3 regions of the Massilia sp. UYP11 genome follow, and region 2 is predicted to be linked to each of the others. Evidence: riboswitches for the same ligand, from Rfam matches in the RefSeq annotation. Region 2 holds a riboswitch; each other region holds the start of a gene.
The links. Region 2 has a riboswitch for cobalamin ahead of ABIB38_RS15350 (TonB-dependent receptor family protein). Riboswitches for the same ligand answer to the same signal wherever they lie in the genome.
Positions count from the first base shown of each region.

Region 1: it holds a riboswitch for cobalamin, as region 2 does, so the genes downstream of both, ABIB38_RS00430 (cobaltochelatase subunit CobN) here and ABIB38_RS15350 (TonB-dependent receptor family protein) in region 2, are expected to answer to the same signal.
Region 3: it holds a riboswitch for cobalamin, as region 2 does, so the genes downstream of both, ABIB38_RS23585 (TonB-dependent receptor domain-containing protein) here and ABIB38_RS15350 (TonB-dependent receptor family protein) in region 2, are expected to answer to the same signal.

Region 1 is NZ_JBNDJE010000001.1:92,402-98,718, forward strand. Features, by position in the region: gene ABIB38_RS00430 (cobaltochelatase subunit CobN) at 1-2,495, opposite strand, end outside; cobalamin riboswitch at 2,676-2,895, opposite strand; gene ABIB38_RS00435 (ROK family transcriptional regulator) at 3,037-4,326, shown strand; gene ssb (single-stranded DNA-binding protein) at 4,579-5,082, opposite strand; gene uvrA (excinuclease ABC subunit UvrA) at 5,527-6,317, shown strand, end outside.
Region 2 is NZ_JBNDJE010000011.1:447-6,763, forward strand. Features, by position in the region: gene ABIB38_RS15335 (hypothetical protein) at 1-17, opposite strand, end outside; gene ABIB38_RS15340 (thiol:disulfide interchange protein DsbA/DsbL) at 14-676, opposite strand; gene ABIB38_RS15345 (cobalamin-binding protein) at 825-1,700, opposite strand; gene ABIB38_RS15350 (TonB-dependent receptor family protein) at 1,705-3,693, opposite strand; cobalamin riboswitch at 3,762-4,001, opposite strand; gene ABIB38_RS15355 (DODA-type extradiol aromatic ring-opening family dioxygenase) at 4,089-4,916, shown strand; gene ylqF (ribosome biogenesis GTPase YlqF) at 5,067-6,014, opposite strand; gene ABIB38_RS15365 (hypothetical protein) at 6,312-6,317, opposite strand, start outside.
Region 3 is NZ_JBNDJE010000037.1:6,531-12,847, forward strand. Features, by position in the region: gene cobO (cob(I)yrinic acid a,c-diamide adenosyltransferase) at 1-376, opposite strand, end outside; gene ABIB38_RS23575 (ABC transporter ATP-binding protein) at 373-1,152, opposite strand; gene ABIB38_RS23580 (FecCD family ABC transporter permease) at 1,160-2,182, opposite strand; gene ABIB38_RS23585 (TonB-dependent receptor domain-containing protein) at 2,240-4,117, opposite strand; cobalamin riboswitch at 4,183-4,415, opposite strand; gene ABIB38_RS23590 (histidine phosphatase family protein) at 4,423-4,965, opposite strand; gene ABIB38_RS23595 (adenosylcobinamide-GDP ribazoletransferase) at 4,965-5,747, opposite strand; gene cobT (nicotinate-nucleotide--dimethylbenzimidazole phosphoribosyltransferase) at 5,744-6,317, opposite strand, start outside.

The DNA.
Region 1 (6,317 bases), on a different contig from region 2:
ATGAATTTCTCTTGCAGCTTGGTGAGATAGTGGCCGATCTCGTGCGCGAGCAGGTCGTCGTCGGCGGCATCGAAGCCGATGCCGCGCACCGCCAGCACGTCGGACATCGACGCTTCCAGCTCGGCGCGCAGGTTCAGGGCGACGACCCGCTCGCGCATCAGCTGCGCGGCCTGGGCCTTGAGCGATTCGGACGATGCGGCCTCAAAACTCTCGACGAGCTGGCGCAGCGACAGCAGCTCGTCGTACAGCGGCGTGGCGGCCAGCGGCGGCGTGAGGTGGTCGACGATGACGGCCAGGCCGCGGCGCTTGGCCTGGGTGCCTTCGCCGACGCCGTCGACGATATACGGGTAGATGCCCGGCAGGTCGCTCGCGATCAGGCTCGGATAATCGTCGCTCGACAGGCCGACGGCCTTGCCCGGCAAGAATTCATAGGTCGAGTGGCGGCCCACGTGCACCACGGCGTCGGCCTTGAAGCGGTCGCGGATCCAGTGATAGAAGCCCAGGAACTGGTGCGGCGGGGTGATGCTGGTGTTTGCGTGCAGCAGTTCCTCGTCCACTTCCCAGCCGCGCGGCGGCTGCGGGCCGATGAAGACGTTGCCGAACACCAGTCCCGGCACCAGCATCTTGCCGCCGTCGACCATCACCTTGCCCGGCGCCGGCCCCCAGCCGCGCATGCCTTCGATGCCGTATCCGATCAGGCGCCGGTAAAGGGGCGCAAGCGACTGGCAGGCACGCGCCCTGGCTTCGTCGAGGCAGGCCATATAGCCGTCTTCCAGCGCATGCAGGTCGCGTGTGGCCTGCACGCGCTGCGGGTGATCGACGCCTTCGACCAGGTGCAGCAGCTCCTCGATCACGGTCGCGGCCTGCTTGCGGCCCAGCGCGCGTTCGCCGGCCTTTTCGGCCGCCAGCACGTCGGCATGCAGGCGCCCCAGCAAGCCGTCCCGCATCTCGCCCCGCACCCGCGGCGACAGGGTCGCGAACCAGCGCGCGTACTCCTGCGCCGGGACGCCGTTGACGGCGCCGGCCATTTCGCGCAGGGCGGCGCGGTCTTCCGGCAGGTTGACGCCGCGCGCCATGATCATGTCGAGCAGCGCCTCGGGCGAAGCCGGCAGCTCGCCGACCGTGTAACCCGCCGCCTTGAGCGCATGCAGCATCCCGAACAGCGACTCCGGCACGTTGAGGTTGTCGGCGCCGATGTTCTGGCGGCCCGGCGGATGGTTGTAGTAGACCATCGCGATCTTCTTGTCCGCGTTCGATTTGGCGCGCAGCGCCAGCCAGCGCGCCACGCGCCCCGACAGGCGGTCGACTTCGGCCGGCAGCAACACGGGCGGACGGTTCTCGATGCCGGTCTGGCGGTCGCGCCGGGCCTGGCCCAGGGCCGCCACCACCATCGGCTGGCCGATGCCCTGCAGCTCGGGCAGGGCCACGCGGTACTGGACCGAATCGGGCGGCAAGCCGTCGGGCGACAGCTGCCACTGCATCGCGGTGCGGTCCGACAGGCGGATCGCCTTGAACACCGGGATGTCCAAACGCTTGAAAGCATCCTCCACCGCCTCCCGGCCCTCGGCGGCGCCGACCACGAAGTCCTGCAGCACCACCAGCGCGGCCGGTTTCGCCGGCGCCACCAGCTCGGGCAGCCGTTCGAGCGCTTCGCGCGAGGCGCCGCCCCAGCGCGTGAGCAGTTGCACGCAGGGCTGGCCGAACTCTTCGATGCGCCGGCACAGCGCCGCGGGCACCACGCCATCCATGTTCGCCAGGTCGAGCACGACCACGGTCGGGCGCTCGCGCAAGCCGAGCGTCGACGCATTGCCCCAGGCGCCGGCGTCCTGCAGCTCGCGCTGCCCCCTGCGCAGGCGCAGGGTCGGCTCCGGCCGCGGATCGGCCAGGGGCGTGCCTGGCGCGAGCAGGTGCCGCATCAGTTCCGCGGTGTTGTCGACGCCGCCCGCCTGCCACACGCGGCGCGCGGCCAGCCAGTGGCGGGCGGCGGGGTCGCCCTCGGCCGCCCGCAGCGCGGCCTGCGGCGGCGCTTCGCCCGAGAGCTGGCGCAGCAGCTCGGGCGAGAAGCCGGCCAGGCTGCCGTGGCGCGAGCGCGTCATGAGGTTCAGGGTCGCTTCGCCGTTGAGCGCCAGCACGGCGGCGTGCGGCCTGGCGTGGCGCGCAAGGGCATCCTTCATGCGCCGCGCCGGGTCGCCGAACAGCGACACCGCCAGGATGGTGTCGGCGCCGCCGATCCACTGCGCCACTTCGCGCTCGCCCGCGGCCATCAGCTGGGCCGGGGTGCGCAGCAGGATGCGGTCTTGCGGATGGCTGGCCAGGTGGCGATGGGCGGCTTCGACGGCGCCCGGCGCGGCGCGCTCGGTGACCACCGCGAACAGGGTGGCGGCGCTGGCGTGCTGAAAGCCCGCCATGCAGGCGAGCAGGAACGAGGTGAGCAAGAACGAGGCGAGCAGAAACGTCAGCGCAGCGCGGATGCGGACCAGGAGAAGCGTGTTCATGTGAACGTCGACCTTTCAGCTGCGCGCTTGACGCGCGCACGACAACAGGCAGCCGTCATCCTTCCACGATGAACAGGGACGCTTGCGCGCGCCGCATGGGCGAACGATCGCAGCGCATGATGCGAGCAAACGAAGAAGGAACGACGAACAACCGACAGGCACGCCCTCACCCCGGGACGTACGGATGCATCGTGGATGGCCGGTCTTCTGGCTCGCCGTCTTCCTTCCCCGGTCCTGCCTTCCCGTGCACGGGGCACAGTGGCGTTCGACCGGGGTCGTCAGGCTTACAGCAGCGGGGGCTGCGCCGGACTGGCGCGCGATGGCTATCGCGCACGTCACCGGCTTCCCGTTTCACCTCCCTGCAGACGAGCAGGAAGGCACCATTCACTTGATTGGGCGCGATTCTACCGCCAAGTTCGATCGCTTGTCACCGCATTATTTCTTGGCAGGCAAGCGCGAAGAGGCCCGGCGCGGCAACCAACCGCGCCCGATCGGCCCGAAAAATAAGTCGCATAGGTTTATTTAGCGGAAGGACGTATACTTGCCGTCTCCCGCTGCCCTGCCCATCGAACGCCGCGCCATGCCGCCCTATAACGCACCGTCTCCCGCCGTTGATCCCGCCACGATGCCGCTGCTGCGCACCGTCGGCTCGAACCAGGTGGGCATGCGCGAGTTCAACGAGCGGGTCGTGCTGCAGGCGATCCGCACCCATGGCAGCCTGCCCAAGGCCGAAGTCGCGCGCCTGACCAAGCTCAGTACGCAAACGGCCTCGGTGATCATCAACCGCCTGCTGGACGAGCAACTGGTGGTCAAGCGCGACGCCGTGCGCGGCAAGGTCGGCCAGCCGTCGCAGCCGATCGCCCTGAATCCGGAAGGCGCGTTCTCGATCGGCATCCAGATCGGCAGGCGCGCGCTGGACGTGGTGCTGCTAGATTTCACGGGCGCGCTGCGCTGGCAGTCGTCGACGCCCTACGCCAGCCCCGACGTGGAACAGGTTTTCGCCGCCATCGACGCCAGGCTGCGCGAGGTGGACGCCTTTCTTGGCCCGGAACTGGCGCCGCGCCTGACCGGCATCGGCCTGGCCGCCCCGCTCACGCTGGGCACCTGGCATGGCCTGGAAAGCCTGCTGCCGCATCAGGCCGAAGCCTGGCGCCGGGTCGACCTGCGCATCCGCCTGCAAGCCATGACGCCGCTCCGCGTGGACTTCGCCAAGGACACGATCGCAGCCTGCGTGGCCGAACTGGTTGCCGGCCGCGGACGCACGCTGAAAAGCTATCTGTACGTGTTCGTCGACACCCTGGTCGGCGGCGGCCTGGTGATCGATGGCGAGCCGCACAGCGGCCAGTTCGGCAACGCCGGCGCGATCGGTTCGATGCCATTGGGCCTGGCTGGAACGGACGAACGCGGCGTGGCGCCGCAATTGCTCGGGGCGGCTTCGCTGGTGCGGCTGGAAGAAATGCATGCGCAGGCGGGCTTGGCGCCGCTCGCCTTCAACGACGACCGCCTGTTGAGCGGCCCGTGGGAAGCGGTGACCCTGCAATGGATCGAGGAAGCCGCCAATGCGATCACCTTCGGCGTGACCGGTGCGGCCTGCCTGCTCGACCTGGATGGCGTGATCGTCGACGGCGCCGTCAGCCGGCCCCTGCTCGAACGCCTGATCGCCGCGATGCAGGAGCAGATGACGCGCTACAGCTGGCAGGGCACCGAGCGGCCGCTGGTGATGGCGGGGACGATCGGGATGACGGCCAAGGTGATCGGCGCGGCTTACCTGCCGCTGCATGCGAACTTCGCGCCGGCGCACGGGTTGTTCCTGAAGGCGGAGCGGCGCTAGCAAGGCGAGCGCGGGGTGTCGTCTACCCCTCCGGGTACGGCGGCATGAATCGGGCGAGCGCCATCACGTGGGAGGCCGGCGACGAGTTCGACGACATCGTCGCCGCACTGCGGGCCAAGGGCGGACGGGAATATTTTGCATATCAACGGTAGCCGAGTGCCGTTCCAGGCCAGGCGAGTGGATCACCGCATATAAAAAAACCCTGCGAGTGGTGCACTCGCAGGGTTCGTCGTACTGATCAGACTGGCAGCCTCAGAACGGAATATCGTCATCCATATCCGAGAAGTTCGGCGCCGGTTTCGGCTGCGGACGTGCGGCCGGGGCCGGTGGCGCCTGGCGCGGGGCCGGACGCTGCGGGGCCGAGTAGTCGTCGTCCATGCCGCCGCCCATACCGCCGCCCATGCTGTCGCCGCCCATACCCTGGCGACCGCCCAGCATCTGCATGTTTTCAGCGATGATGTCGGTGGCGTAGCGCTCGATGCCGTCCTTGTCGGTGTATTTGCGAGTCTGCAGGCGGCCTTCGACGTAGACCGACGAACCTTTCTTGAGGTACTGGCCCACGATCTCGGCCAGGCGGCCGAAGAAGGAGATGCGGTGCCACTCGGTCAGTTCTTTCTGTTCGCCGGTATTACGGTCTTTCGACTTGTACGACGTGGCGACCGCGATGTTCGCGATGGCGTCGCCGCTCGGCATGTAGCGAATTTCCGGATCGCGGCCCAGGTTGCCGACGATGATGACCTTGTTGACTGATGCCATGATGTGTCCTTGGATAATGTTGTGAGCCCTGACTCTGCAGTTGACTAAGCGTCAGGGAACTGTGGTGTTGCAATTCAATATTATGAGGCCAGCGACGCGGTTTCAAAAGTGGATTTTACTGGCTGGAGTCAGCGTTCTAAACGGTGCAATCCAGCCCGAAAAACGGTCATCGCATTCCGGATCCAACAATTTTTTCGCTTTCTGAGCGTTTTGTCATTGAAGCGCCCGGAGAATGGCCCACATACGACAGACCCGGCTGTCTGCGGCGCTCGCCGCTTTCCAGAAAGGCATGCCATACGGGCATCCATGGTACGCCAACCACTGGATAGATGTACAGCCGAAACAAAAACGCGCTACACTTACGGGTTCTCCCCGATTGGCCCGCCTACCGCGCCGCTGGCGTCTGCGGCCCCGCAAAAACTGATAGAAAGTCTGCCCAACTTAATGGAAGAAATTCGCATTCGTGGTGCCCGCACGCACAATCTGAAGAACATCAACCTCGACCTGCCGCGCAACAAGCTGATCGTGATCACCGGCCTGTCGGGCTCGGGCAAGTCGTCGCTTGCCTTCGACACCCTGTATGCCGAAGGCCAGCGCCGCTACGTCGAATCGCTGTCGGCCTATGCGCGCCAGTTCCTGCAGCTGATGGAAAAGCCGGACGTCGACCTGATCGAGGGCCTGTCGCCGGCGATCTCGATCGAGCAGAAAGCGACCTCGCACAACCCGCGCTCGACCGTCGGCACCGTCACCGAGATCCACGATTACCTGCGCCTGCTGTACGCGCGCGTCGGCACGCCGTATTGCCCGCAGCACCCGCACCAGCCGCTGGCGGCCCAGACCGTGTCGCAGATGGTCGATGCCGTGCTCGCCATGCCGGAAGGCACCAAGCTGATGATCCTGGCGCCGGTCGTGGCCGGCCGCAAGGGCGAGCACGGCGACCTGTTCCAGGCAATGCAGGCCCAGGGCTTCGTGCGCTTTCGCATCGCCAGCGGCGTCAATGCCGCGAAGATTGTTGAAATCGATGAACTGCCCAAGCTCAAGAAGACCGAGAAGCACAGCATCGACGTCGTGATCGACCGGGTGAAAGTGAACCCGGACATCAAGCAGCGCCTGGCCGAAAGCTTCGAGACCGCCCTGCGCCTGGCCGATGGCCGCGCCGTGGTCTATGAAATGGATTTCGAGAAGGAAACCGTCTTCTCGAACAAGTTCGCCTGTAATGTGTGCGGCTACTCGCT
Region 2 (6,317 bases):
TCGACTTTCTCGGTCATTTTTCCTTGGCTGCCTTCGCCACCAGTGCGTCCAGGACCTGGCCGGTCGCGTTCATCAGCTGGCCCATGTCCTGGATCTTGTTGGATTGCGCCACCGTCGCCGGCGACACGACGTATTTGCCGTCGATGACGACGGTCGGGGTGCTGCTGGCCTTGTACGCTTCGGCGATCTGCGGCAGGCGCTTGAGCTTGGTCTGCACGCCGAACGAGTTCCACGCTTCCAGGAATTTCGCCTTGTCCAGGCCGTTCGCGGTGGCCCAGGCGATGATGTCGTCATCCTTCATCAGGCGCTTGCGCTCGACGTGCACGGCGCGGAACACGCGATGATGGTACTGCTCCAGCTTGCCCATGGCGTCGAGCGTCAGGAACAGGCGGGCTTCGGGATCGCTGGCGCCCTGGAACGGCAGCGGGATGCGGCGCATCACGATGTTGTCGCCCTGCTTCTTGACCCAGTTCACCAGGGTCGGCTCGAACGCGTTGCAGGCGCCGCAGTGGTAGGCGAAGAACTCGACCACTTCGACCTTCTTGCCCACGGTCTGGGTCGGCTGCGGGTTCGCGAGCACGGTGTATTCGGCGCCAACGCGCGGATCGGTTGGCGAAGCATTGGCGAAACCGGCGACCAGGGCAGCGGCAACGAGGGCGAAACGCAGGGTGCGCATAAAATCCTTCCGAAAGAATGAACGAACGACCGCGAGATTACCACTTTTTGTCAATTCCCTGTCCTGGGAGCGCAATTTTTTGCATTTGCTTACGCCTGAAACAGCCGTGTGGTGATTGTCAATCCATGCCGGCGGCGTCGTCAAGTCGTCAAGGGCGGCGCCCGCGCGCCTGTTCGAGCAGCGCGCAGATACGGGCGGCGCCCTCGGCCGTGCGCGGCCCCGCCCGGCTGGTCAGGTCGCCATCGATCTCGAACAGGTTGCCACGTTTGACCGCCGTCATGCCCTTGTAGGGTTGCCAGATCTTCCAGCCGGGATTCGTGGGATCGTCGCGCTTGCCGACCAGGATGACTTCGGGATCGGCTTCGATCACCGCCTCGACGCCAACCTCGGGCGCGATCGTCTTTTGCGCGCCGAACAGGTTGCGGCCGCCGCACAGGCGCAGGATGTCGCTGGCGACATGGTCGTCGTTGAGGGTGTACAGCGGACGGTCCCACACCTGGTAGAACACACCGACCGGCGGCCGCCCGGCGTAGCGCGTCCTGAGCGCCGCGATGCGCGCCCCGTAGTCGTGCGCCGCGCGCCGGGCCGCGGGCTCGGTGCCGAGCAGCCGGCCCAGGCGCAGCAGGTTGTCGCCGACCTGCTCCAGCCGGCTCGGCTCGCTGTAATAGACGGGAATCCCCAGCCGCGCCAGCTGCTCGACCTGGCGCGTCGGGTTGCCGCTATGCCAGACCACCAGCAGGTCGGGCTTCAGCGCCAGCACGCGCTCGACGTCGATCCTGTCGTAGCTGCCGACCAGCGGCAGCTTGTTGGCCGCCGCGGGATAGTCGCTGTAGTTCACGGCGCCGACCACGCGCGCGCCGCCGCCGGCCGCGAACAGCAGCTCGGTGACGTGGGGCGCCATCGAGATCACCCGCTGGGCCGGCCGCGCCAGCGTGACCGTGCGCCCGGCGTCGTCGACGACGGCGATCGCCGCGAGCGCGTTGACTGACGTTGCGGCCAGCACGGCCGCCAGCGCGGACTTCATGGCTTCAGAAGTCGAAGCGCAGCGACAGTTTCAGCTGGCGGCCGTCGCTCGGATAGATGCCGGCGCGGCAGCTGTAGGCCTGGCTGTAGTACTGGCGGTCGGCCAGGTTCAGGCCCGACACCGCCACTTCCCACGGGCCGAAGCGGCGCGCATAGCGGGCGTCGATCGTGGTGAACGACGGCATGCGGGTGCTGCAGCCGTTGGTGAAGTCGTTGCCGTAGCGCTGGCTGTCGACCCAATGGGCGCCGATGTCGGCGCTCTGGCCGTCGCCCGGCGTCCAGGCCAGGCGCGCGGTGACGACATGCCTGGGCACCAGCACCATCTCGCGGCCGGCGTTGGGGCCGTCGCGGAACTCGGCCTGCACGTATTGCCACGCGCCGGTCAGGCGCCAGGCCTTGGCGAAGATCGCCTGCCCTTCCAGCTCCACGCCCTGGCGCCGGGTCGGATCCAGGTTGGTGTTGGCGCCGAAGCCGATGGTCGGGTCGAAGAAGATCTCGTCCGTCAGGCGGTGGCGGAACACGCGCGCCGTCGCCTTGCGTGCCTCAGTGCCGGCGCTGACGCCCAGTTCCAGGTCGCGCGAGGTTTGCGGCTCCAGCACGTCCAGGGTCGAACGGTAGGCGTTCTCGTCGATGTTGGCGATGCGGTAGCTGCGGCCGGCCTTGGCGAACACGGTCACGCGTGGCATCACGTCGATGCTGCCTTCCACGGTCCAGGCGTTGAGCGACTGCCTGCGGTGCTCGCCCACGACCGGCGGGAAGGCCAGCGGGTCGCTGTAGTCCTTCTCGAAGCGCTCGTGGCGAGCGCCGACCGCCAGGCGGGCGTTGTGCGGCGCGTTCCAACGCAGTTCGTCGCGCAGGTAAAACGCTGTCGCGTCCTGGCGCGCGGCGCCGGCCGAGAAATCGGCGCTGACGTCGCGCTCCCAGCGGATCAGGTCGATGCCGGTGACAAACTCGTTGCGCTTGCCGCCGAGGTCGACGGTGTGGCGCAGGCGCGGCGAGAACTGGGTCTGCTCGGATTCGTAGATCGATGCCGAGGTACCGAAGAAAGGGGACACATAGGTCGACGCAACCTCGCGCTCGCGGTGCGACAGCTCGGCCGCCAGCTCGAAGGCGCCGACACGGTGCTCGACGAACGCGGTCAGGCGATCGGTGTCGAGCGAGCCGAAATCATCCGGCGTATTGCTCTGGGTCGGAATGGCCAGGAACTGCGCTTCGGTCAGCGAACCCGGCAGGCGCGAGTCGGACCGCGCGCTCTCGAAACGCAGGCCGGCGCGGCCATTCGGCGCATAGGCGAACTGCACGCCGCCGCTGAAGCTGGTCTGCTCGTAGCGGTTGTTGTCGCGGTAGTTATCGGTGCGGCGGTCGCTTACTGCGGCGTCGAACGACCATGGGCCGGCGCCGTGGGTGACCGACGCGCGCAGGTCGCGGTGGTCGAAGCGGCCGGCTTCGACGAACAGCGAGCCCGAAGTGCCATCCTTGCCGGCGCCGCGGCGGGTGACTATGTTGATCACGCCGCCGGTGGCGCCGTCGCCGTACAGCACGCTGCTGCCGCCGCGCGTGATCTCGATGCGCTCGACCGTGTCCACGGGAATGGTCGACAGCACCGTGTGCGCCAGCTCGTTCTCGTTCAGGCGCACGCCGTCGACCAGCACCACCGTGTTCTGGGCGCTGTTGGTGCCGAAGCCGCGCAGGTCGAGGCCGAAGTCGGGCGAGCCGTCCAGGCTCTGGCGGCCGAACACGCCGCCGATCTTGCGGATCGCGGCATTGACGTCAAGGGCGCCGGCGCTGCGGATCTGCTCGGCGGTGATGACGCTGGCGCCGATCGGCGTGGCCTGGGCCGGAAAGCGCGGGCCGGTGATGAGGACCGAAGGGATCGTGTGCTGGGCGGTTTCCTGGACGCTGTCCTGTGCTGCGGCCTGGGTGGCGAGGGCGGACAGGGCGACAGCGCAAGCCAGTGCGAGTGGCGCGCGGCGCGGTGCGGCTGCAAAAATCATGATGAATGTGTTCTCGATAAAAGGCACCGGCCTGCTTCCCCGCAGCCCGGAGTCAACGGAAACGCATGGCGCTTCCACCTGCTTTGGCCGGTATCCGGGCTGGCAAGCATGGCGGCCTCACCTTCCTGCGCGGCATGCACAGTGGTTGTCGAGAATGCCTGCCGCGCTGCAAATGCAGGCGCGGCGCTTGTTGACCGTTGCGGGGGCAGCACACTTCCATGGCGGCGCGTGGCGCGGCCATGTCGTGTTTCCCGTTTAACTTCGCGCGCCTGGAAGCGCGCGAGAGCACCAAAACGGGGCGATTATACCTTGACAAGATGCAGCCTGACCGGCCGCCGGCAGCTTGCTGCGGGATCGGCTACCATCGTTGTTTTCATGCTTCAGAAGGAACGGCCATGGCGCGTTTACCCACCTATTTCGTTTCGCACGGCGGCGGCCCCTGGCCGTGGATGCGCGAGCAGTACGGTTCGGCCTATGACCAGCTGGCCGCCTCGCTGGCCGCGCTACGCGCCGAGGCCGAAGGAAAGGCCCACGACGCCGTGCGCGCGGTGCTGGTCGTGAGTTCGCACTGGGAGACGCCGCAGTTCATGGTGTCGTCCGGCACGGCGCCCGGCATGATCTACGACTACGGCGGGTTCCCGCCGCACACCTACCAGGTCAAGTATCCGGCCCCGGGCGAGCCGGCGCTGGCGCGGCGCGTGGCTGACCTGCTCGAGGCCGCGGGTCACCCGGCCGCGCTGGACGCCGAACGCGGCTTCGACCATGGCACGTTCTCGATGCTGTACCCGGTCTATCCGGAAGCGCGCATGCCGGTGGTGCAGTTGTCGATCCGGCGCGACCTGGATCCGGCCGCGCACCTGGCGGCGGGCCGCGCGCTGGCGCCGCTGCGCGACGAGGGAATCCTGATCATCGGCAGCGGGCTGTCGTACCACAACCTGCGCCAGTTCGGGCCGAACGGGCGGGAGGCGTCACGCGCCTTCGATGGCTGGTTGCAGCACGCGCTGCTCGAACTCGATCCTGCCCAACGCGAACAGGCCATGCTGCGCTGGGAGGCGGCGCCGATGGCACGGGCGGCGCACCCGCGCGAGGAACACCTGATCCCGCTGATGGTGGCGCTGGGGGCGGCCGAACAGGAGGCGGCGGCCTGCGTCTATCATGAAGACGCGTTCATGGGGAATTTGACGGTGTCGAGTTTCAGGTTCGGGGCGGCGCCGCAGGCTTGAACAATTTGCTGCGGCTCCAGCACGTCGTACCCGCGGAGGCTGGTATCCAAGTACTGTCGGCGCCGTCGAAACGCTAGCAAACTTAGGTACCCGCCTTCGCGGGTACGACGGGTTTGGGCCAACGATGAAAACCGCGGCCCTGGGGCGGCCTTAGGTCCCGCGCTTGCCGCGCGCCGCTTCGTCGGCCTTTGCGGCCGCCTTCTCGGCCGCGATGCGGGCCTTCTCGGCCACCTCGGCCTGATGCTGGGCCAGGCTGGCCGCGCGCGACTCGGGCGTCTCGAGGCTGATGCGGCCCAGCGCACCCTGGCGGTAATCCTGCAAGAGCGTATGCGCCGCCTTTTCGTAATCAAAATCGCCGCCGCGCACGCGGAAACCACGGCGCTGGGCCACGCCTTCGATCACGGCCACGCCGTCCATGCCCTCGGTCTTGAAGCCGTAGCGCGCCGTGAGTAGTTGCGGATAGCGCTGCAGCAGCAGGTCGCCCAGGTATTCGGCCACTTCTTCCTCGACCAGCGCATTGGTGCCGATCGCGTGGCTGGCGGCCAGCATCAGGCCGTCGCTGGCCATGGCGATCTTTGGCCACAGCATGCCGGGGGTGTCGACCAGCACCACGTTCTTGTTCAGGTACAGGCGCTGCTGGGTCTTGGTCACGGCCGGCTCGTCGCCCACCTTGGCCACGCGCTTTTTCAATAGCGCGTTCATCAGCGTCGATTTGCCGACGTTCGGGATGCCCATGATCATGATGCGCAGCGGCTTGGTCGGCACGCCGCGGTGCGGCGCCAGCGACAGGGCCAGGTCCGGGATGCGGGCGACATCGGCCGGCTTCTTGGTCGTCATCGGATAGGCGGTCACGCCTTCCTGGGCATCGTAATAGGCTTTCCAGGCGGCAGTCGCGTTCGGGTCGGCCAGGTCGATCTTGTTCAATATCTTCAGGCAAGGGCGCTGACGAAACTTGCGCAGCTCTTCCACCAGCGGGTTGCAGCTCGCCTCGGGCAGGCGCGCATCGAGGACCTCGATCACCAGATCGATGTTTTCCATCTGCTCGGCCGCTTCCCGCTTGGCCGCGTTCATGTGGCCAGGGAACCATTGAATAGACATACTATTGCTCTCTTAATCTTTCGTCCAAGGCGCTATTTTACGCTGTGCGTCGACATAAACGGTGACACAACCGGTGCGGCGCCGCCACAACGCCGCTTTCCATCGCGCCCGCCGTTGAGCTAATGCAACACGGATGACCTATTCCACGCGCACACTGCCCTCTTGCCTGAACACGACGGAGACGGACATGCGTACACGGGAAAAACTGAAGCGGTCGCCGGCACGCTGGTATGGCGTGCTGATGCTGTGCGGCGCCATCATGGTGTCGGCGCTGGTCGAGCGCTTGCCCCTGCTTCCCTACTG
Region 3 (6,317 bases), on a different contig from region 2:
GCCGGGCCAGCGCCCAGGCTTCCTCAGCCTTGGCGATGTCGCGCTCGCGGCTCTGCGTTTCCCAGGTATAGCCTTCGCCCATCGCATGGAAGCGCACCTCGTCGGGAAAGCGCCGCAGGAAGGTTTCTTCTCCGGTCGACATGGCGCCCTTGATGAACTGGATTACGCCCACCTGCATGCCGTGGCCGAGCGCGCGCGCCACCATCCCGAACGCGCTCGAGCTCTTGCCCTTGCCGTTGCCGGTGTTGACGATGACGATGCCGATTTCCTTGTCGGCCGCAGCGATTTTTGCATCGATGACCGCCTTCTTGCGCTCCATGCGGGCGCGGTGGCGTTCGTTCAGGGCAGCGGTCTGGTCTGGCGTCATGTCGGTCATGCGGAACCCTCCTTGGGGATGAAGATGCGGCGGCCTCCGTGTTCGATCATGTCGATCGGATGGCCGAGGTAGTCGCCCAGCAGCGCCGGGCGCATGATCTGGTCGGTGGGGCCGGCGGTCCAGCGGCCATCGCCCATGAGCAGCAGCACGTGGGTCGAGATGCGCGCAGCCAGGTTCAGGTCGTGGCCGATCATGACCACGGTCCGGTTCTGCTCGCGGCACAGGCGGGCCAGGAGCCCCATCACGCTCACCTGGTGCGCCAGGTCGAGCGCATTGGCCGGTTCGTCCAGCAGCAGCAGCGGCGTTTGCTGGGCCAGCAGGGCGGCGATCGCCACCCGCTGGCGCTCGCCGCCGGACAGGGTGCGCACGTCGCGCGCGGCCAGGTCGTCCACTTCCATCGAGGCCAGGGCCTGCAGGGCGGCCTGGTGGTCGTCGCTGCCCTCCCAGTAGCGGTCGGCGTGGTAAGGGTGGCGCGCCGACAGCACACTCTCCAGCACCGTGTAGGCAAAAGCGTCGTGGCGCGACTGGGCCAGGAAGGCGCGCTCGCGCGCCAGCTCGGTCAGCGGCCAGTCTCTCAGCGCCCGGCCGTTCACCTGGACCGATCCGGCGTTGGGCGGCTGCAGGCCGGCCAGGGTGCGCAGCAAGGTGCTTTTTCCGGCGCCGTTGCGGCCGATGACGCTCCAGCATTCGCCGGCGCGGGCGGTCCAGTCGAGGCCCCGCACCAGGGTGCGCTCGCCGACGGACAGCAGCAGGTCGAGGGTGGAGATTGTGCTCATTTCGTGCTCATTTGCGCAGGCGGTGCAACTGGTAGAGGAAGACCGGTGCGCCGATCATCGCCGTGATGGCGCCGGCCGGCAGTTGCTGCGGCGCGACGATGGTGCGCGCCAGCGTATCGCACAGCACCAGGAAGGCGCCGCCGGCCAGCACGACGGCCGGGATCAAGACCCGGTGGTCGGGCCCGAAGGCGAAGCGGCAGGCGTGCGGCACGATCAGGCCGACGAAGCCGATCGAGCCGGCGCTGGTGACCGCGCTGGCGGTGAGCAGGGCCGAGACGAAGAACAGGCCCTTGCGCAGCGCGCCCACGCGCACGCCCAGCGTCACCGCATTCTCGGCATGCAGCGCGACCATGTTCATGGCGCGCGCATTGCGCATGGCATACAGGAGGCAGCCCGCCAGCACCAGCCAGGGCGCCAGGCGCAGCGGTGCGCCAGCCAGGTCGCCGATCAGCCAGAAGATCATGCTGCGCAGGCGCCCCTCGGGCGCGATCGACAGCATCAGGGTCACGATCGAGCCGCACAGGGCCGAGATGATCACGCCGGTCAGGAGCAGCATCGAGGCGCCGGAGTCAAGCGCCTGGTCGCCGCGCAAGCCGCGCCGGGCCAGCAGGTAGAGCAGCATGGCCACGCCGATGGCCCCCACCAGCGCGGCGGCGTCGACCATCAGCGTGGAGGCCATCAGGAGCAGCGCCAGCAGGGCGCCCACCGAGGCGCCCGACGACACGCCCAGCACGTACGGATCGGCCAGGGGGTTCCTCAGCAGCGCCTGCATCATGAGGCCGGCCAGGGCCAGCGCGCCGCCGGTCGCGAACGCCACCAGCGCGCGGCTGGCGCGCAGCTCGAGCAGGGAAGCGGAGAGCGAATCGGGATGGCCGCTGGCGAGCTGGCGCAGCGCGCCGGGAATCTCGTCCAGCGGCACCCGGATCGAACCGGTCATGCCCGCGAACAGCAGGGTGGCAATGGAAAACGCCAGCATGGCGCCGACGATGAGCGTGGCGCGCTGGCGTAGCGGCGGGACGGATGCTTGCATGCTGGCCTGTCGGTGTCGGACACCCGCGGCCTGGTTGCCGCGGGCAGGGGTTATAGCTTAACGGATGCCGTAGCGCAGGGCCGCGAACCAGGTGCGGCCGCTGGTGCCGTAGTTGCGCGCGATCTCGTACTGCTTGTCGGCGACGTTGTCCAGGCGCATCAGCAGCGACCAGTCGGGCGTGAATTGCCAGGTCGTGTGCAGGTTCAGCAAACCGTAGCCGCCAAGGCGACGGTTGTTGGCGGCGTCGTCGAAACGCTCGCCCGACACCGTCAGTTCAAGGCCGGTCTTGAGCGTGCCCATCGTGTAGTCGGCGCCGAAGCTGGCGTGCTTCTTCGCACGGCGCGCCAGTTGCTTGCCGGTGGTCTCGTCGCGCGGATCCTGCCAGTCGAGGCTGGCGCGCAGGTCGACGCCCATCAGGCGGGTGCTGCCTGCCAGCGAGAAGCCTTCGAGCAGCCCTTCGTTGACGTTGTAGGCGCAGCTGCGGTTGACGCCGTCCGGGCACGGGGTGCTCGACACGATCATGTCGGTCAGGCGGTTGTGGAAGTAGGTCGCATCCAGCCGGTAGCCGTTGCCGTCGTAGCGCAGGCCCACTTCGCGGTTGCGGCCTTTCTCGGGCTTGTTGGTTTCCAGGCCGTAGCCGGGGAAGTACAGCTCGTTGAAGGTCGGGGCGCGAAAGCTCGTGCCGACGCTGGCGGTGGCGCGAAGGCCGTTGCCGAAGTCATAGCCATAGCCGGCGGCGCCGGTGTTCTTGCTGCCGTAGACCGAGCGGTCGTGGCGCGCACTGACGTCGGCCAGGTGAGGGCCGCGCCTGGCCGAGTAGGCGGCCGCATACGAATTGGTGATGCGCGACCGGCGCATCGAGTCGACTTCTTCCTTGCGGTGCGTGTACAGCAGTTGCAGGGTGTCCTGGCCGATGGCGATGTCGTTCTGCCAGCTCAATTCGTCCTGCCGGGTGTCGATCCGGCTGGCGCCGGACGGCGTCGCATTGGTGAAGTTGCCCGACTTGTCTTCCGAGCGCGCGTACTGCACCGTGCTGTGCCAGTTTGGCAGGATCTGGTTGCGCATGAAGACCGCGGCGGTATTCAGGTCGTTGTCGCTGTGGACGTCGTAGCTGGCGGCGCCGCTGTCGTACTGGCTGTACAGGCGGCTGGCCAGGAACTGGGCCCCGATCTCGTGGCCCGGCGCGAGCGCCATCGTCACGCGACCGTTGGCGTTGCGGCGACGGTAGCCGTCTTCGTCCGGGTTGTAGCCAAAGGCGCCCGGGCGGGTCGACGAGAAACCGTCCGAGTCCTCGTAGCCGGCGCCGAACGCGTAGCTGACGGCGTTCGGGCCGCCGCTGCTGCCGTAGATGCCGGCATCCAGCTGGCGGGTGGCGTTGCTGCCCACGCCGACCGAGCCCGTGACCACCGGCGCGCCCTCGCCCTTGCGGGTGAAGATCTGGATCACGCCGCCGATGGCGTCGGCGCCGTACAGGGTGCTGAGCGGGCCGTAGACGATCTCGATGCGGTCGATGGCGCCCAGCGGGATTGCGTTCCAGCTGGCGGTGCCGGTGGTCGCCGAACCGAAGCGCACGCCGTCGATCAGGACCACGGACTGGTTGGCGTTGGCGCCGCGGATGAAGACGCTGGTGGCGGCGCCGGCCGCGCCGTTGCGCGAGATTTCGATGCCGCGCTGGCGGCGCAGGATGTCGGCCACCGAACCGGCGCCGGAGCGCGCGATTTCTTCGGCGCCGATGACGGTGGTGTCGGCGATGACGTCGGCGGCGCGCTGCGCGGTGCGGGTCGCGGTGACGACCACGGTGTCGGCGGTGGGCGTGGCGTCAGGCGCAGGAGCAGGCGAAGGAGCCGGTAAAGGAGCGTCGGCGACGGCGGCGGACGAGATGACGGCGAGGGCAAGCGAGACCGCGGCGGCTTGCCGGGTTACTGGAAAATTCATGAATTGTTTCTTATCAAGGGCAACCAGCCGACGTCCCCGTAGGCCAGATTGAACGGCATCGCGCGAGGCGACGCCACCTTTTGGCCGGTATCCGGGCTGACAAGTATGGCCGTCCGACCTTCCCATGCTCGCGCACAGTGGTATGAGGGGGCGGTTTGCCGCATGGCTCGGGGAGAGCATGCGGCACTTGCTTACCGTTGCGGGGGCAGCACACGTTGGCCCTTGAAAGGAGCTTCGTGTTTCCCGTTTAACTGCGACTGCGAACGCAGGCGCGAGCACCAAAACGCGCCCATTATAAGGCGTCGTCAGGTTTCCAGCATCATCACTTCGCCATAGTCGATCCGGTGTGGCGCCTGGGCCGCACGTAGCGCGGCATCGAGTAGCGTGCCGCCGAGGTACAGGGAATGCAGGAGGCGCATGGTGCCGGCGTGGCAGACGATCAGGGCCTGTGGGTGTTCAGCGCGCCGGATATCGGCATCGAAGGCCGCCACGCGCGCGGCCACGTCCATCACGCTTTCGCCACCGCCGGGGCGGTAATGCAGCAGGTCGGCGCTCCAGGCGTCGATCTCGGCGCGGGGGATGTCGTCCCAGCTGCGCATTTCCCAGGCGCCGAAGTCGATCTCGGCCAGGCGGGCGTCGAATACCGGCGCCGGCGAAAGCCGCTGCGCCAGGACCGCGCTGCGGATCAGCGGGCTGGCGTAGACCGGCATCGCGCCGGGCAGTCCCTGGCCCGCCAGTGCGGCCAGCACCCGTTCGACGTCGGCCTGGTTCGCCGCCAGGTCGCTGCGACCGTAGCAGTGCCCGGCCGGCACCTCGGGCCGTGGGTGGCGCACCAGGTAGAGGCGCATCAGCCCAGCGCGCCGCGGCCGAGCGTGGCCAGCACCGCGAGATAGATCGCCACCTCTGCCAGCTGCTGCACGGCGCCGAGGCAGTCGCCGGTATAGCCGCCCAGCCGGCGCGTGAGCTTGCGGGCCAGCCAGCAGGTGACCACCATGGCAGCGACCACGGCGGCGGCGATCGCGGCCAGGTCGAGCAGGCCGAAGGCCAGCAAGCCAAGCGCGGGCAGCAGTGCGGTGACGGCGGCGATGCCGAACTCCCGATCGCTCATGCGCACCGCCAGCGGCTTGGCCTTGCCCTCGGCGCGGGCGTACTCCATCTGCCAGATCAGGGAGGTGGCGGCCAGACGTGAGAGGGGATGAGCCAGCAGCAGGGCGCCGATGGCGCTGGCTGGCGGCAGGCTGGCAAGCAGGGCCAGCTTCGCACCGAGCATGCACACGATGCCGATCGCGCCATAGGCGCCGACGCGCGAATCCTTCATTATCTCGAGCGCGCGTTCCTTCGTCATGCCGCCGCCCAGGCCATCGCAGGTGTCGGCGAAGCCGTCTTCATGGAAGGCGCCGGTGAGGTAGATGGTGGCCGCGGTGGACAGCACGGCCGCCACCGGCGCGGGCAGCCAGTGCGCGGCCACCAGGTAGACGAGCGCGCCGATGCCGCCGACCACGACGCCCACCAGCGGGAAGTAGCGCGACGCGTGGTTCAGCCAGCCTGGTTCGAAACCGACCCAGCGCGGAATCGGCAGCCGCGTGAAGAACTGCAGCGCAATGAAGAACAGGCGCAGCTGGTGCGTCATGCCGAGCGTTCGCTGACCTGCGCCGAGGCGAAGGTGGTCATCTCGTTGAGGAAGTTGGCGGCGGCGTGCAGCAGGGGCAGGGCGAGCGCGCTGCCGGTGCCTTCGCCCAGGCGCAGGCCAAGGTCGAGCAGCGGACGGGCGCCGAGCTCCTCGAGCAGCAGGGCGTGGCCATGCTCGCCCGAGCAGTGCGAGAACACGCAGTAATCGAGGATGTTCGGCTGCAGGCGCGCGGCCACCAGCAGCGCGCTGGTGACGATGAAGCCATCGATCAGCAGCACCTTGCGCAGTTCGGCCGCCTTGAGCATGGCGCCGGCCATCATCGCGATCTCGAAGCCCCCGAAAGTGGCCAGCACCTCGAGCGGCTGCACGGCGTGCGCGTGACGGGCCACGCTGGCCGCGACGACGTCGGCCTTGTGGCGGACTCCCTGTGGCGTGAGGCCGGTGCCGGCGCCGACGCAGCGCGCGAGCGGCTGGCCGGTCAGCTTGTGCATCAGGGCCGCGGCGGACGTCGTGTTACCGATGCCCATCTCGCCGAAGCCGATCACGGTGCCGGGCAGGTCGCGCGCCAGG